2 regions of the Methylobacterium sp. 13MFTsu3.1M2 genome follow, and region 1 is predicted to be linked to the other one. Evidence: riboswitches for the same ligand, from Rfam matches in the RefSeq annotation. Region 1 holds a riboswitch; the other holds the start of a gene.

What was found. A riboswitch is a leader RNA that binds a small molecule or an ion and turns the genes downstream of it on or off. The one in region 1 is predicted to bind cobalamin.
Region 2: linked by a shared signal. The riboswitch ahead of BM314_RS18635 (TonB-dependent receptor) and the one ahead of BM314_RS08375 (TonB-dependent receptor) in region 1 are both predicted to bind cobalamin.

The regions. Positions count from the first base shown of each region.
Region 1 is NZ_FOMM01000008.1:11,612-18,936, reverse strand. It holds gene BM314_RS08390 (TonB-dependent siderophore receptor) at 120-2,177, shown strand; gene BM314_RS08385 (acetyltransferase domain-containing protein) at 2,177-3,358, shown strand; gene BM314_RS08380 (P-loop nucleotide/nucleoside kinase family protein) at 3,470-3,997, shown strand; cobalamin riboswitch at 4,158-4,355, shown strand; gene BM314_RS08375 (TonB-dependent receptor) at 4,583-6,619, shown strand; gene BM314_RS08370 (HoxN/HupN/NixA family nickel/cobalt transporter) at 6,967-7,325, shown strand, end outside.
Region 2 is NZ_FOMM01000018.1:51,382-59,215, forward strand. It holds gene BM314_RS18605 (ATP12 family chaperone protein) at 1-401, opposite strand, end outside; gene BM314_RS18610 (HAD-IA family hydrolase) at 448-1,113, opposite strand; gene BM314_RS18615 (hypothetical protein) at 1,208-1,588, opposite strand; gene BM314_RS18620 (alpha/beta fold hydrolase) at 1,790-2,503, shown strand; gene BM314_RS18625 (RluA family pseudouridine synthase) at 2,470-3,870, opposite strand; gene BM314_RS18630 (NUDIX hydrolase) at 4,013-4,480, opposite strand; cobalamin riboswitch at 4,585-4,778, shown strand; gene BM314_RS18635 (TonB-dependent receptor) at 5,063-7,246, shown strand; gene BM314_RS18640 (peptidase) at 7,240-7,834, shown strand, end outside.

The DNA.
Region 1 (7,325 bases):
CAGGCCTCGTTCGCGGTGACGTGCCACTGCCGTCCCGAGGTCCCAGGCCCGTGTCCCGTCCCGCTCCGCAATGGCGGCTTCGCGCATCCGTCGCATCGCTCGCGCTCGTCTCCCTTGGGTTGGCCCCAGCGACCGCCCAGGGCCTACGAGCTGACCCGGCTCCGGCCTCGGTCGTACTCGACCCGCTCTCGGTCGAGGGCAGCTACACCGCCGCCCCCACCTACCAGGTCAAGGACCTCTACAGCGGCACCAAGACGGTGACGCCGCGGCTCTCGCTGCCCCAGCAGGTTGACGTCGTGCCCCAGGAGGTCCTCCGGGACACCGCCGCCACCCGGGTCGAACGAGCGCTCGACTACGTCCCGGGCGTCAACAAGCAGAATGATTTCGGCGCCCAGAACCTCGCGCTCTACTCGGTGCGCGGCTTCGCTACCCAAGACATCTTCTTCAACGGCTTCAACATCGCCCGCGGCTACAACGGCGCGCCGGACACACAGAACGTGCAGTCCATCGAGGTGCTCAAAGGTCCGAGCGGGGCACTCTATGGACGCAGCGACCCGGGCGGCACCGTCAACATCCTGACCAAGCAGCCCGTAGCGCTGCCCTTCGTCGAGATGGGTACGCTCGTCGGGAGCTTCGGCACGGCGCGCACCACCGTCGATGCCGGCGGGCCGCTGAACGAGGAAGGCACCGTCCTCTACCGCTTCAACGGCGCCCTCGCTCGGCAGGACAGCTTCCGCGATTTCGTCGACGGCGACCGCGTCCTGGCCGCGCCCGTGGTAAGCTGGCTGATCAGCCCGGACACCAAGCTCACCGTCGAGGCGCAGTACCTGCGCAACCGCCAGACCTTCGACCGTGGCACCGTCGCGGTGAACAACCGCCTCGGCCTCGTCCCGCGCTCCCGCTTCTTCGGCGAGCCGGGCGACGATTCCGTGTCGGAGGCCGGGATCCTGCAGATCCGCCTCGATCATGCCTTCAACGCCGATTGGCAGCTGCGGGTCGCCGGACACTTCAATACCGGCAGCCTGACCGGCCTGCAGACCGGCGCGACCGGCCTCCTCGACGACGGCCGCACCCTGTTGCGCGAGTTCCGTCGGCACGACTTCACCTGGGGCGTGGCCATCGGGCAGGCCGAGCTCGTCGGGCACTTCGACACCGGGCCGTTCGCCCACACCGTGCTGCTTGGCCTTGAGCACGAGCGCTACAACAGCACCGAGAACCTGCTGCGCTCGACGCCGCGGATCGACCCCTTCGCCATCGACCTGTTCAACCCGGTCTACGGCCAGCCCAAGCCGCCCTTCACGCGGCGCTACAGCGCGAGCGAGAACGTCGGGAATACCGCCGTCTACGCGCAGGATCAGATCGCGCTAAGCCCGGAGTGGAAGCTCCTCCTCGGCAACCGGACCGACTTCTACAACCAGACCTTCCGCGACAAGGTCGGCAACGAGCGCACGGAGCAGGATCGGACCGGCTTCTCGCCGCGTGCGGGCCTCGTCTACCAGCCGCTGTCCTTCCTCTCGTTCTACGGCAACGTGGCGGCCTCGTTCCGCCCCAACACCGGCTTCGACATCGCGACCCGTCCCTTCGCCCCGGAGACCGGCTTCGGCTACGAGGCGGGCGTCAAGCTCGACCTCTTCACCGGCCTGAGCGTGACCGGCGCGGCCTTCCACATCGAGAAGGAGAACGTCCTCACGACGGACCCGCGGGACTTCTTCTTCCAGATCGCCGCCGGGGCCGTGCGCAGCCAAGGCTTCGACCTGAGCTTCGTCGGACAGGTGACGCCCGAGTTCCGGGTGATCGGCGGCTACGCCTTCATCGACGCCGCCGTGACCCGCGACGAGGTCCTGCGGGTTGGCTCGCCGCTCCTCAACATCCCGCGCCACTCGGGCAGCCTGCTCGGCGTCTACGAGGTCCAGGCCGGCGACTGGAAGGGTTTTGGGTTCGGGGGCGGCGTCCGGGCCGTCGGCTCGCGTCTCGGGGACAGCGGCAACGAGCGGTTCCGGCTCCCGGGCTACGTGCTCACCGATGCCCTGGCCTACTACCGCTACGAGAACCTGCGCTTCGGGCTGAACGTCGATAACATCTTCGACGAGACCTACTACGAGCGCTCCTACAACGCCTTCTGGGTCGGCGTCGGCGAGCCCCGGCGGGTGACCGTGAGCATGACGGCGCGGTTCTGATGGGCGTGCATCCGGGCATTCTGGAGGCGACGGCAGAGGAATCGGCCAGGACCGGACGCATCGCCTCCATCGACGCCCTGCGCGGGCTGGTGATGGTGCTGATGCTCCTCGACCACCTGCGCGAGACCTGGTTCCTGCACGTGCCCGTCGCCGACCCGATGGATGCCAGGACCGCCATGCCGGCCCTGTATCTCGCCCGCCTCGCGGTCAGCCTGTGCGCGCCCATCTTCGTCGTGCTGACGGGGGTGGCCGCGTACCTGTTCAGCACCCGGCACACCCTGGCGGAAACCAGCGCCTACCTCGTGAAGCGCGGCCTCGTCCTGATGGCGTTGGAGGTCTTCTACCTCTCGGAGCTCTACTGGGGCGTCGCTAGCCCGACGCTGTGGCTTCAGGTGATCTGGTGCATCGGCGTGTGCATGATCGTCCTGGCGGCGATGATCGGCCTGCCGCGGTCGGTTCTCATCGCTGTCGGAATGCTGCTCGTTTGCGGGCACAATCTCCTCGATCCGATCCAACTCCGGCCCGATGACCCCTTCTTCGCCGTCTGGGCCATGCTGCACCAGCGCGACGTCATCGCGCTCCCATTCGGTCTGGTGGCCAAGACGACCTACCCCGTGCTCCCCTGGATCGGGGTCATCGCGCTCGGCTACGCCATCGGCCCGTGGTTCTTGCCCGGCGTCGCCCCACGGACGCGCGAGCGCCGTTTCGCCGCCGTCGGCGTCACAATGCTGGTCGCCTTCGCGGTGCTGCGTCTGGCGAACGGCTACGGGGACAAACCCTGGTTCGTCGTCGACGACAGCGCCCTGCGAAAGGCGATGAGCTTCTTCGCGCTGACGAAGTACCCGTCCTCGCTGCTGTTCCTGCTCCTCACGCTCGGGATCGGGGCGCTATTGCTCGTCGCCCTGGAACGCATGGGCGACCGCCCGGTGGTCGCAGCGGTTGCGGTGTTCGGCGGCGCGCCGCTCTTCTTCTACCTGCTTCACCTGACGGTTCTGCGGCTGCTCTACCACGGTGCTCTCGCGCTCTGGGGCCCGACGCAGGGTACCGTGTTCGCTGTTTCAGACTACGCATGGGTTCTGGTGTGGTACGCTGGGCTGATCGCGCCCCTCTACTACCCGACCGCCTGGTTCTCTCGCCTCAAGGCGTCGCGACGTGACATCGCCTGGCTCAAGTACCTCTAGGGTCAGACCCATTCGTCCGGTTATGGGACCGTCTGCTGGCGACCCCAGTTGGTCGTTCACGATCGATGCTGCCGTCCCTATAAGCAGACGCAGCAGAGCGCTGGAGGCCGCATGCTCGTCGTCCTCGGCGGACTGCCCGGCGCGGGCAAGACGACCCTCGGGAAGGCCCTCGCGGTCAAGCGTTCCGCCGCCTACGTTCGCGTGGACGAGATCGAGCATGCGCTGACCCGCCGCGCGAAGCTCGGCCCCGACATCGGCGCGGCGGGCTACATCGTGGCCTTCGCCGTCGCGGCGTCGAACCTCAGGCTCGGCAATCTCGTGATCGCCGACAGCGTCAACCCGGTCCCGGAGAGCCGAGAGGGTTGGCGGGACGTGGCGCACAGGGAAGCCGTGCGCCTCATCGAGATCGAGGTCATCTGTAGCGACGAGGCGGAGCATCGACGCCGCGTCGAGACCAGGACCGCGGACATAGTCGGGTTCAAGCTTCCCTCATGGTCGTCGGTCATGGGACGCGATTACGTGCCGTGGAGCTCGCTCAGGCTGGTGGTGGATACGGCGCTTCTCGCGCCGGACGAGGCGGTCGCCGTGGTCGAAGCAGAGATTGACGCGATGTCCGGAAGAGCGTCGCTGACCTCCTGAGCGGACAGCCCGCTTTCCACCCATCTTTGACGATCATGCAGGCTCTGGCCGATGACCGCAGAGGGCATGCCTGCGTCGCCGTTCCGACACACACTCGGGATGAAGGTCGTCACTCAAACGTAAATCGGCGGTTGAGCCTTGACGGTCGGCAGAGCCCGAATGCTAAGCTTCGCTCGACGGTTCCCCTTGGGGATCAAAAGGGAACGTGGTGGGGGCTCACCCCGAAGCCACGGCTGCCCCCGCAACTGTAGGCGGCGAGCCCAGCACCACCGCGTCACTGGATGAGTGTCATCCGGGAAGACGGTGCGATGGCGACGACCCGCGAGCCAGGAGACCTGCCGTCAGTCGTGGTCACACGCGAAACGCGTCGGGCGGGGTGTCCTGACGGGTGTCAAAGCGCTGGACTTCGGTCAGGCGCGGCGACGTCATTCGCGGTGACGTGCCACTGCCGCCGTCGAGGCTTCCGTGTCCCGTCGTTCTCTTCGCGCCCTGCTCGCGCTTTCAGGTTGCAGCCTCGCCGTGCTGTCGACCGCATCCCATGCCCAGGATCGTCCTGCCCAGGCCGCTTCGACCTCGGAGACGACATTGGAGGAGATCTCGGTCACCTCGGAAACGGTAGCCGCGAAGCCGCAAACCGCACCTGCCGCCAGCGCCGGATATGTCGGCGGTGTCACCGGCATCGGTGGCTCGTTACTAAGCGTAGACTCGGCCAGCGCCGGGATCCTGACCGGGGCGCAGGTCAACAACCGGCCCGTCACACGCCCCGGCGAGGTGCTGGAGGCCGTCCCGGGGCTCATCGTCACGCAGCACTCGGGCGAGGGCAAAGCCAACCAGTTCTTCCTGCGCGGCTTCAACCTCGACCACGGCACCGACATCGCCCTGTTCCTGGACGGCATGCCGCTCAACATGCGCACCCATGCCCACGGGCAGGGCTACGCCGACATCAACTTTCTCATACCCGAACTCGTCGGCGCAGTGGAGTTCCACAAGGGCCCGTACTTCGTCCGCGACGGCGACTTCGCCTCCGCCGGCTCGGTGCGCATCGACTACCTCGACAGCATGCCGAAGAACCTCGCGCTGACCTCCATCGGCTCGTTCGGCTACAAGCGCGCCCTGTCCATCGCCTCGGTGCCGCTCGCCGAGGGCAACCTCCTGGTCGCCGCCGACGCGCAGGTCTACGACGGGCCGTGGGTCGTGCCCGACAAGCTCCGCAAGATCAGCACAGTCGCCCGCTACAGCCAGGGTACCGCGCTCGACGGCTTCTCCGTCACCGGCATGGCCTACGCGTCCCGCTGGACGGCCACCAACCAGATCCCGGAGCGGGCGGTTTCCGAGGGGCTGATCGGCCGCTACGGCACGATCAACCCGACCGATGGTGGCGACACCTCACGGTTCTCCCTGTCGGGACGGTTCAGCGCGACGGACGACACCGGCGTGACGCGGGCCTCGGCCTACGTCATTCGCTCCCAGCTCAACCTGTTCAACGACTTCACCTATTTCCTGAACGACCCCGTCAACGGCGACCAATTCCACCAGCTCGACCAGCGCATCATCGGCGGCGGTGAGGCCCTGCACATCTTCCAGGGCGACCTCTTCGGCCTGCCCATGGAAAACGAGATCGGCGTTCAGACCCGCACGGACTCGATCCGGGTCGGCCTGTTCAACACGACGAACCGGCAGTTTCGCTCTGGCGTGCTCGACGACCGGGTGCTGGAGACGAGCGGGGCCTTCTACTTCGACAACCGGGTGCGCTGGACCGACTGGCTGCGCACCAGCCTCGGCTTCCGGGCCGATGGCTACTACGCGAGCGTCGTCTCGGACACGCCTGCCAATTCCGGGAAGGCGCGGGATGCCATCGTCAACCCGAAGCTCTGCCTCGTCCTGGGCCCGTGGTTCGACACCGAACTCTACGTGAACTACGGCGGCGGCTTCCACTCGAACGACGTGCGCGGCGTGACCGCCACCGTCGATCCAACGAGCTCGCTGTTCAACACAACCCGCTCGCCCTTCCTCGTCCCGTCAACCGGCTACGAGATCGGCCTGCGCAACCGCTCCATCGCAGGGCTCACGACGAGCCTCGCCTTGTTCCGGCTCGATTTCGCGTCGGAGAACCTGTTCCAGGGCGACACCGGCACCACGGAGCCCAGCCGCCCGACCCGGCGGTTCGGCGTAGAGTGGACAAACCGCTACGCGGTCACCCCTTGGCTGTCGCTGGAGGGCGACCTCACAATCACCAATGCCCGCTTCTCGGACTACGACCCGGTGGGCAACCGGGTCCCGGAAGCTCCCACCACCATCGCCTCTGCGGGCATCACGTTCGGCGAGCCGCTCGGCTGGTTCGGGTCGCTCCGCTTCCGCTACTTCGGTCCGCGCCCGCTGATCGAGGACAACTCCATCCGCTCCCGCCCCACCGCGCTCTTCAACGGACGGATCGGGTACGCCTTCGAGAACGGCGTCAGCGTCTCCCTGGACGTGCTGAACCTGACGAACAGCAAGTCCGACCAAATCACCTACGCATACGTCTCGCGCTTACCCGGCGAGCCGGCCGAGGGGCTGATCGACCGCGTGTTCCATCCCGTCGAGCCCACGGCGGTGCGCCTCACCATCGCCGGGCGGTTCTGATGCCGAAAGTCTAAGGCGCTGGCGCCTTCACGAACGTCCAGATCTTGAGCGAGCGCATCAGCCGAGTTCATGACGCGTACGCCAGTGCAACTCGCGTTCGACTTGCTCCCGAATGTCAGGGCGAAGCGCACCGCAGGCCATTTTTCGTTGCAGGCTTTCGTTGGTGTGCCCGGCAAAAGGGCGCTCGTTCGACCATCGTTGACGGACCGCGTCCAAGGCAGAATTCGTCGGCATCATCTGGTGCGAGCAAGGGGAGCCTCGGTGGCGACCTTTTGAAGGCCCCTTCCATTGTCGGCAAGTCGCGCCTGTGGCTGAGGGACGATGATGCGGTCATCTGAAGCGAAGTGATGGTCGGTACCATTCGCAATCGAGAAGCGAGGCCTCGCTCGATTAGAAGCAGGGTCGCGCTGCTTTACCTCGTCCTGATCGCGGCCAACGTCGCCGCCTGGTCCTGGGCCTACAGCCTGTTCGCAGGCCAGCCGGCCCTGCTCTCGACCGCGTTGCTGGCCTACGTCTTCGGGCTGCGCCACGCGGTCGATCCCGACCACATCGCCGCCATCGACAACGTCACGCGCAAGCTGATGCAGGCGGGCCAGCGGCCGGTCTCGGTCGGCTTCTGGTTCGCCCTCGGCCATTCCACCGTCGTGGTGGTGGCCGCGGCTGCGGTGGCGCTGGCCGCCACCAGCCTGATCACGGCCTCGGAAGG
Region 2 (7,834 bases), on a different contig from region 1:
TCCGGATCCCCGGCGCGGTAGGCCACGAGATCGGTGCCCGCGTAGGCGCAGAGATCCGCAGCGACTTCGGCGAGGCGGGGCGTGACGCCGTCGATCGCCGTGTTGGCCAGCCGGGTCAGGGGCATCCGCGCGGGGTCGATCGCCGTGTCCTGGGCCTGCCACTCCGCCGCGACGCGCTCGGCCAGGGTCCGGCTGGGGAGACGCAGCGGGTTGCGGGCCGGCGTGTTGGCCGGACGTCCGTCGAGGGTCAGCCGGAACCCGTCGGCATCCTCGGAGAAGCCGGCCTCCTTGTAGAAGCGGTGGGGCAGGGCCGGCTTGGCGTGGCCGCGGGCGGCCCGGACCGGATCGGGCCTGTCACCGTCGCTCGGTTGCCCGAGCCAGTCTGTCGTCTCATCGCTCATGGAGGCGAGATAGGCGCTTCCGGCCCCGCGCGCGAGCCTCCCGCGATCAGGAGCCGGTCGCGAGCCCCTCGAGAAGCAGCGCCTCCAGCGCGGCGGCACTCGGGACCACAGTCACGGCCCCGGCCCCGTAGAGCGCGTCCGGCGGATGGTAGCCCCAGGCGACCCCGACGGCCGTCGCACCGGCCGCCACGCCCATGGCGATGTCGAAGGTGGTGTCGCCGACCATCACGGTGGCCTCGGGCTCGCAGCCGGCCTCGCGGATCGCCTGCTGCAGCATGGTCGGATCCGGCTTCGACGGCGCGTCGTCGGCGCTCTGGGTCGTGGCGAACCAGTCCGCCCAGCCGTAATGCGCGATCAGCCGGTCGACACCGCGCCGCGACTTCCCGGTGGCGAGGCCGATCAGCACGTCGGAGCGCCCGTGCAGCCGGGTCAGCAGGTCGGCCATGCCGGGGAACAGGGGCTCCTCGTGGGCGGGGTCGAGCCGCAGGCGGTTGTAGGCCTGCTTGTAGCTCTCCGAGAGTTCCGCGACCGGGCCGTCCTCGCCGACGAGGCGCCGGAAGGCTTGCGGCAGCGACAGGCCGACCACCGACAGGGCCTCCCGTCGCCCGGGCGCCGGCAGGCCGTTCTCCGCGAACGCCACCTCCTGGGCCGCCACGATCAGGTGCTGGCTGTCGACGAGGGTGCCGTCGACGTCGAAGACGACGAGCCTCATCGCGACTGACGCGCCGGAAGTCGCGCCGGTAGTCGCGCCGGTAGTCGCGCCGCGAGCCGCCCCGACGGCGCGGGTGAAAGGAGGCGGGTCCCCGTCACGGCTTCCGGCCCGGCTGGGCCGGCGCGGCCGCGGCGGGCTGGCCGCCGGGGATCCGGGTCCGCTCGTAGCCGAGCCGGCACCGGATCAGGAAGCGCCGGCGCTTGCCGCCGCGCAACCCGCGCTGATGCGAGGCGCGGTTGCAGGCCGCGTAGGAGCGCCGCCGGCGCTCCGCGCGGGCACTGTTGGCGGTACGCGGGGCGGCCTGCGCGGGCGCCGCGCCCGGGGCGGGCGCCGGGGCCGGATGCGGGGTCGCCGTCTCGGGGGGGTGGGTGCCGTTCGCCGTCGGCGCCGCCCTGGTCGTCTCGCCCGGCGCGGCATGCGCGATCGGCCCGGTGAGGCACAGGGCGGCGAGGCAGGCCAGCATCGCGAGCTTCATGTGTCAGGGTCTCGAACCGCCGGGAACAGGCCCCGCGGCGGATCGGCGGGGCGCGGGGCAGCATATGAGGCGGCGCGGCCGGTTGCCAAGGCATGCGCCGCGCGGGACGCCCGGACCGCACCCGACTTTCACCGGAGATGCCGCGGCGCTGACGGGCGCTCGCGTGACGGTTATCTGGGGGACGGGAAGGATGATCCGGCGATGAACCTCGTGCTGCTGCCCGGCTTCATGACCGATGCCGACCTCTGGTCGGACGTGGTCGCGCGCCTCGCCGAGGTGGGTCCGATCACGCACGGCGACCTCGCGCGGGACGCCGCCATCGCCGACATGGCGCGCCGCGTCGTCGCGGAGGCGCCGCCGCGCTTCGGGCTCGTGGGCTTCTCCATGGGCGGCTACGTCGCCCGCGCGGTCGCCCGGCTCGTGCCGGACCGGGTGGAGGCGCTGGTCCTCGTCGCCACCTCGTCGCGGGCCGACACGCCGGCCCAGGCGCGCCGGAAGGCCGCCGCCGTCGCCCATATCCGCCAGCAGGGCTACCGGGGCCTCAGCCGGTCGGCGATCCTCCAGTCGGTGCACCCGGACCGCGCCGGCGACGGCGCCCTCCTGAGCCGGATCCGGCAGATGGGCGACCGGCTCGGCGGAGAGGTCTTCCTGCGCCAGGCCGGGCAGGCGCGCGAATCCGATGGCGACCGCCTCGGCGCGATCGGCTGCCCGACCCTGGTCGTGGCGGCGGCCCAGGACGCCCTGCGCAGCCTCGACGAGGCGCGGGAGCTCCGCGATGGCATCCCGGGCGCGACGCTGAGGGTGATCGACGGGTCGGGCCACATGCTGCCGCTCGAGGGCCCGGACGCGATGGCGGACGCGATCGTGCCCTGGCTGCGGGCTCAGGCCTCCGGAGCCTCGACGATCGGGTCGTAGCGGGCGGCGTCGAAGCCCAGGAGGTTCCAGCTCTGCGCCATGTGGGGCGGGAGCGGCGCGCTCACGTCGACCGGCTTGCCGGTCCGCGGGTGCGGGATGACGATCCGCCGGGCGAGCAGGTGGAGGCGGTTCTGGATGCCGCCCGGCAGCTCCCAGTTCTCGACGGAGAAGTATTTCGGGTCGCCCACGATCGGGTGGCCGATATGGGCCGCGTGGGCGCGCAGCTGGTGCGTGCGGCCGGTGACCGGCTTGAACGACAGCCAGGACAGCTTCTGGGCCGCCTGATCGACCATCGCGTAGTAGGTCAGCGCGTGGCTCGCGCCCTCGTCGCCGTGCTTGGCGACCCGCATCCGCGCGTCCGCGTCGGTGGGCTCCTCCTTGGCGAGGTAGGTCGAGACGCGCCCCTGCCGGACCCGCGGCACGCCCGCGGTGAGCGCCCAGTAGATCTTCCGCGCCGCCCGGGACCGGAAGCTCTTGGCCAGCGTCGCGGCGGCGAGCCGGGTCTTGGCGATGATCAGGCACCCGGCCGTGTCCTTGTCCAGCCGGTGGACGAGGCGCGGCTTCTGGCCGTCCGAACCCGTGAGGGCGGCGAGCAGGCCGTCCACGTGCCGGACCGTCCCCGAACCGCCCTGGACCGCGAGGCCGAAGGGCTTGTTGAGGATCATCATGTCGGCATCCTCGTAGAGGATCAGCGACCGGATGAAGGCGGCGTCGTCCTGCTCGCGGGCGGCGCTGCGCGGCCGCTCGGTGGGCTGGTCGAGGCGCAGCGGCGGCACGCGCACGCTCATGCCCGGCTCCAGCCGGTCGTTCGGCTTGGCGCGCTTGCCGTCGACCCGCAACTCGCCCTTGCGGACGATGGTCTGCACGCGGGTGAAGGGCAGGAGCGGGAAGCGGGCGGTGAGGAAGCGGTCGATCCGCATCCCAGCCTCGTCCGGCTCGACGGTCAGGGTCTGCACGCCGGAGGCGAGGGTCGCGGAGGCGGCGGCGCGCTGCTCGCGCCGGGTCGGACCGGGCGCGGGGGCAGAGGCGAGGGCCGGGGAGGGGGCCGCCGAGCGCCTGGCCGGCGGCCGGCCGCCGGGCTTGCCCGCCGCGGCGTCGCGCGGTGCGGCGGCGTCGCGGCGCGGCTTCGGCGGCCGGGCCGGCGCCGGGGCCGCAGCGGCCTGCGCGCCCCAGGGATCGCGGGTGCCGGCATCCTCGCCGCGGTTGCGGGCCGCGCGCTCGGCGGCGTCGCGGGCGCTGGTGCGCGGGCCCGTGCGGGCGCGGCCGTCGGCCTGGGCCTTGCCGCCCCTGAACTTGCTGGCGCTGGACTTGCCGGCCTGAGGCTTGCGCCCCGTCGGCCCGCCGCTTCTGGGAGGTCGTATCGTCATGCTTCCGCCGGCACCCGTCTCCGCGTCGGACGGAGCGTCCGGGCGCATGGGCCGCGGCGTCGCGGACGTCCGGACCGATGGGATTGCCCGGCTGTAGCATCGCCCGCGCCGAGCGGCAAAGGCGGTGGGCCGGCCCGGTCCGTCAGGGCTCCGCGCGCCACGCGTCGCGGAGGCGGGCCTTCAGGCCGGCGGGGAAGAGGTCGGGACCGCCCGGCACGTCGAGCCCGTCCAGATCGCACCACCGCGCCACGCAGGCGGTGCCGGAATCCTCGTGGAACACGAATCGCTCCTGCCCGTCGAACCGCCCCGGCGGCAGGGCGACGGGGAACAGGAACAGCACCTCGTGCCCGACCTGCCCCTCGTGCGTGAAGATGTTCTCCATGACGCGGGGGCCGCCGAGCACCGAGACGGTGACGCCGAGCTCCTCTCGGAACTCCCGGATCAGGGCGTCCTCGACCCGCTCGCCGAACGCGACGCTGCCGCCGAGCGGCCGGACGCCTTTCAGCCGCCCGTCATCCGCGCGGACCTCGGCCACGAGCAGGCTGTTGCCGCGCCGGGGCAGACCCAGTGCCTTCACGCGTATCTCCGCAGGGGGCCGCCAGACCGTCATCCCGCAGGGGCTAGCCCGTCGTCGGCGAGGCCGCAACGGACCGGCGCACAGCGCGCCGATCCACGGCAACAACCGGACACACGGTTGACGCCCGCCCCCGCTACGGCCAAGCTGTGTTCGACGGTTCCCCTCGGGGATCAAAAGGGAACGCGGTGAGGGGTTCGCCCCGAAGCCGCGGCTGCCCCCGCAACTGTAAGCGGCGAGCCCTTCACCACCACGTCACTGGGTCACCCCGGGAAGACGGTGCGAGGGCGGCGACCCGCGAGCCAGGAGACCTGCCGTCAGCCGTGGTCACACGCGAAACGCGCCGGGCGGGGTGTCCTGGCGGGTGTCGAGGCGCCGCCAGTCCCGAGGGGAGGCGGCCGCCGAGGCCTCGTTCGCGGTGACGTGCCACAGCAAGCGCGCCCGCGACGCCGTTCCCCATGCCCGTTTCCGCTGTCCCGACTCCCTTGAGCCCTGTGGCAGGACGCCGTCGCGCGCCCGCACGGGCAGAGGCTACCGGACAGCGGGCGCATTGTAATGTTATTACAATGCTTGTAGGACGCGGGGGCCGGCGCGCGCCGTGCACGGACCACTTTCCCCATGTCTCCATCGACCCATCGCTCCCGCCCCGGCGGGCGGGCCCCCCTCTGCGGCGTTCTCCTCGCGCTCCTCGCCAGTCCGGCCGCCGCACAGGAGGCGGTCACGCTGGATGAGCTGTCGGTCGCGGGCGCGGGCGGCGACCCGGGCCGCCTCCCGCCGAACGGGCTCAACCTGCGCACGCCCGACCGGACCGCGAGCCGCCTCGGCCTGACGCCGCTGGAGACGCCGGCCAGCCTCGACATCGTGTCGGGCGAGACCGCGCGGCTGCGCGGCCAGGACACGATCGCCGAGGCCGTGACTCAGGACGCGACCGGCATCACCACCATCGCGGCGCCCGGCAACGGCAACGGCGCGTTCACGTCCCGCGGCTTCGCCGGCCCGAACTCGATCCAGCAGCTATACGACGGCACGCGCTTCTACGTCGGCGCCAACACCGTGACCTTCCCGTTCGACACGTGGAACGTCGAGCGGATCGAGGTGCTGCGCGGGCCGTCCTCGGTGCTCTACGGCGACGGCGCCATCGGCGGCGTCATCAACGTGGTGCCCAAGAAGCCGGTCTTCGTGCCGATCAACGCCGCCCGCGCGGTCATCGGCACCGACGGTGTCGCGCGGCTCGCCCTCGATTCCGGTGGCCCGCTGGGGCAGGCGGAGTACGGCGACACCTTCGCGTACCGCCTCAACGTCAGCGGCAATCGCGCCGACGGCTGGATGCGGCCGGAGGGCGATTTCCGCAACCTCGCGGTCTCCGCCGCCCTGCTGTTCCGGCCGAGCGCCGACCTCGCCTTCACCCTGAGCCACGATCTCGGCTACCAGGAGCCCGCCCGCTACTGGGGCACCCCGCTGGTCGAGGGACGGATCCCGGATCTCATCCGGTTCAACAACTACAACGTCCGCGACGCGAAGATCACCTGGGCCGACAACTGGACCCAGCTCAAGACCGAGTGGTCCCCCTCGGCCGACATCACGATCCGCAACACCGCCTACCGGCTGACCAGCCGGCGCCACTGGCTCGACGTCGAGCAGTACAGCTACAACCGCGGCACCGGGCTCGTGGACCGGGGCGACTACCTGGAGATCTACCACAGCCAGGAGCAGGTCGGAGACCGCCTCGACGCGACGTTCCGGGGCAGCCTGTTCGGGCTGCCGAACCAGTTCGTGGCCGGCTTCGACGTGAATCACATCGACTTCCGTCACACCAATAACTTCTACTTCGACCAGACGACGAGCGTGCCGCTCACCGGCTACGATCCGGGCCTGTTCCCGCAGAACGGCCGGGCGCGCCCGGCCTACGCGACGCAGACGAGCCAGGCCTCGGTCTTCGCCGAGGACCGGGTGATCCTGTCGGACAAGCTGTCGTTCCTCACGGGCGTGCGCCTCGACGTGCCGACGCTGAACCGCGAGGACCTGCAGACGGGATCGCGGTTCGAGAAGACCTATCGGGCGCTCGGCTACCGGTTCGGCCTCGTCTACAACCCGACGCCGGACAGCGCGCTCTACGCCCAGTACAGCTTCGCCACCGACCCGGTGAACAGCCTGATCACGCTGTCGCAGTCGCTGGCGGGCTTCAAGCTCGCGACCGGCGATCAGGTCGAGATCGGCGCCAAGGGGCTGGCCTTCGACGGCGCCCTCGAATGGACCGTCGCGGGCTACCGGATCGTCAAGGACAACCTGATCTCGGCGATCCCCGGCCAGCCGACGCTGTCCACGCAGGTGGGGAGCCAGTCCTCGCAGGGCTTCGAGCTGGCGCTCGGCTGGCGCTTCGCGCCGGGCTGGCGGCTCGACGGCAACCTCGCGCTCCTCCACGCGCAGTACGACCGGTTCGACCAGACGGTGAACGGCGCCACCGTCTCGTATGCCGGCAACCAGCCGATCGACGTGCCCGAGCGCGTGGCCAACCTCTGGCTGACCTGGGACGTCACCCGCGACTGGACCGCGCGGGTCGGACTGCAGAACGTCGGGCAGGTCTACAGCGACTTCGGCAACACGGCGCGGCGCCCCGCCTACAACCTCGTCAACGCGGTCCTGGACCATCAGGTGACGGCGGATTCGCGCCTGTCCGTGCGGGTCTACAACCTGTTCGACAAGGTCTACGCGATCTCGGGCAACGCCGTGAACGGGGTCGGGACCAACTGGCTGCTCGGGCGCCCGCGCTCGGTCGAGGTCGCCTACACGGTGACGTGGTGAGCCTGCCGCGCCGGCTCGGCAAGGCGGGACGGCGCTGGCTGCTCCTGTTCCACCGCTGGGCCGGGATCGCCGCGGGGCTGTTCTTCGCGCTGTGGATCGGCTCCGGGCTGGTGATGCTCTACGTGCCGTTCCCGGCGCTCACCGGGGCCGAGCGGCTGTCGCGGCTCGCCCCGATCGCCTGGGATCAGGTCGCGGTCGCGCCGGACGCGGCGCTGCGGGCCGGCGGGCTCGCCGGCGTGCCGGCCGCCTTCGGCCTGGAGATGCGGGGCGACGAGCCGGTCTACCGGATCGCCGGCCACGACGGCGCCCGGGTGACGGTCTCGGCACGGACCGGCGCGCGGCTCGTCCCGCTGACACCCGCAGACGCGCTGCGTGTCGCGGCCGGTGGTGCTCCGGCTGCGCAGTCCGAGTTGGTCGCGCGCGACCAGTGGACCGTCACGGCCCGCTACGACCCGCTCCGGCCCTTCCTGAAGGTGGCCCTCGGCGACGCCGCGGGGACCGAGCTCTACGTGTCTGCGGTGACCGGCGAGATCGCCCTCGACACGACACGCTTCGAGCGGGGCTGGAACTGGGTGGGTTCGGTGGCGC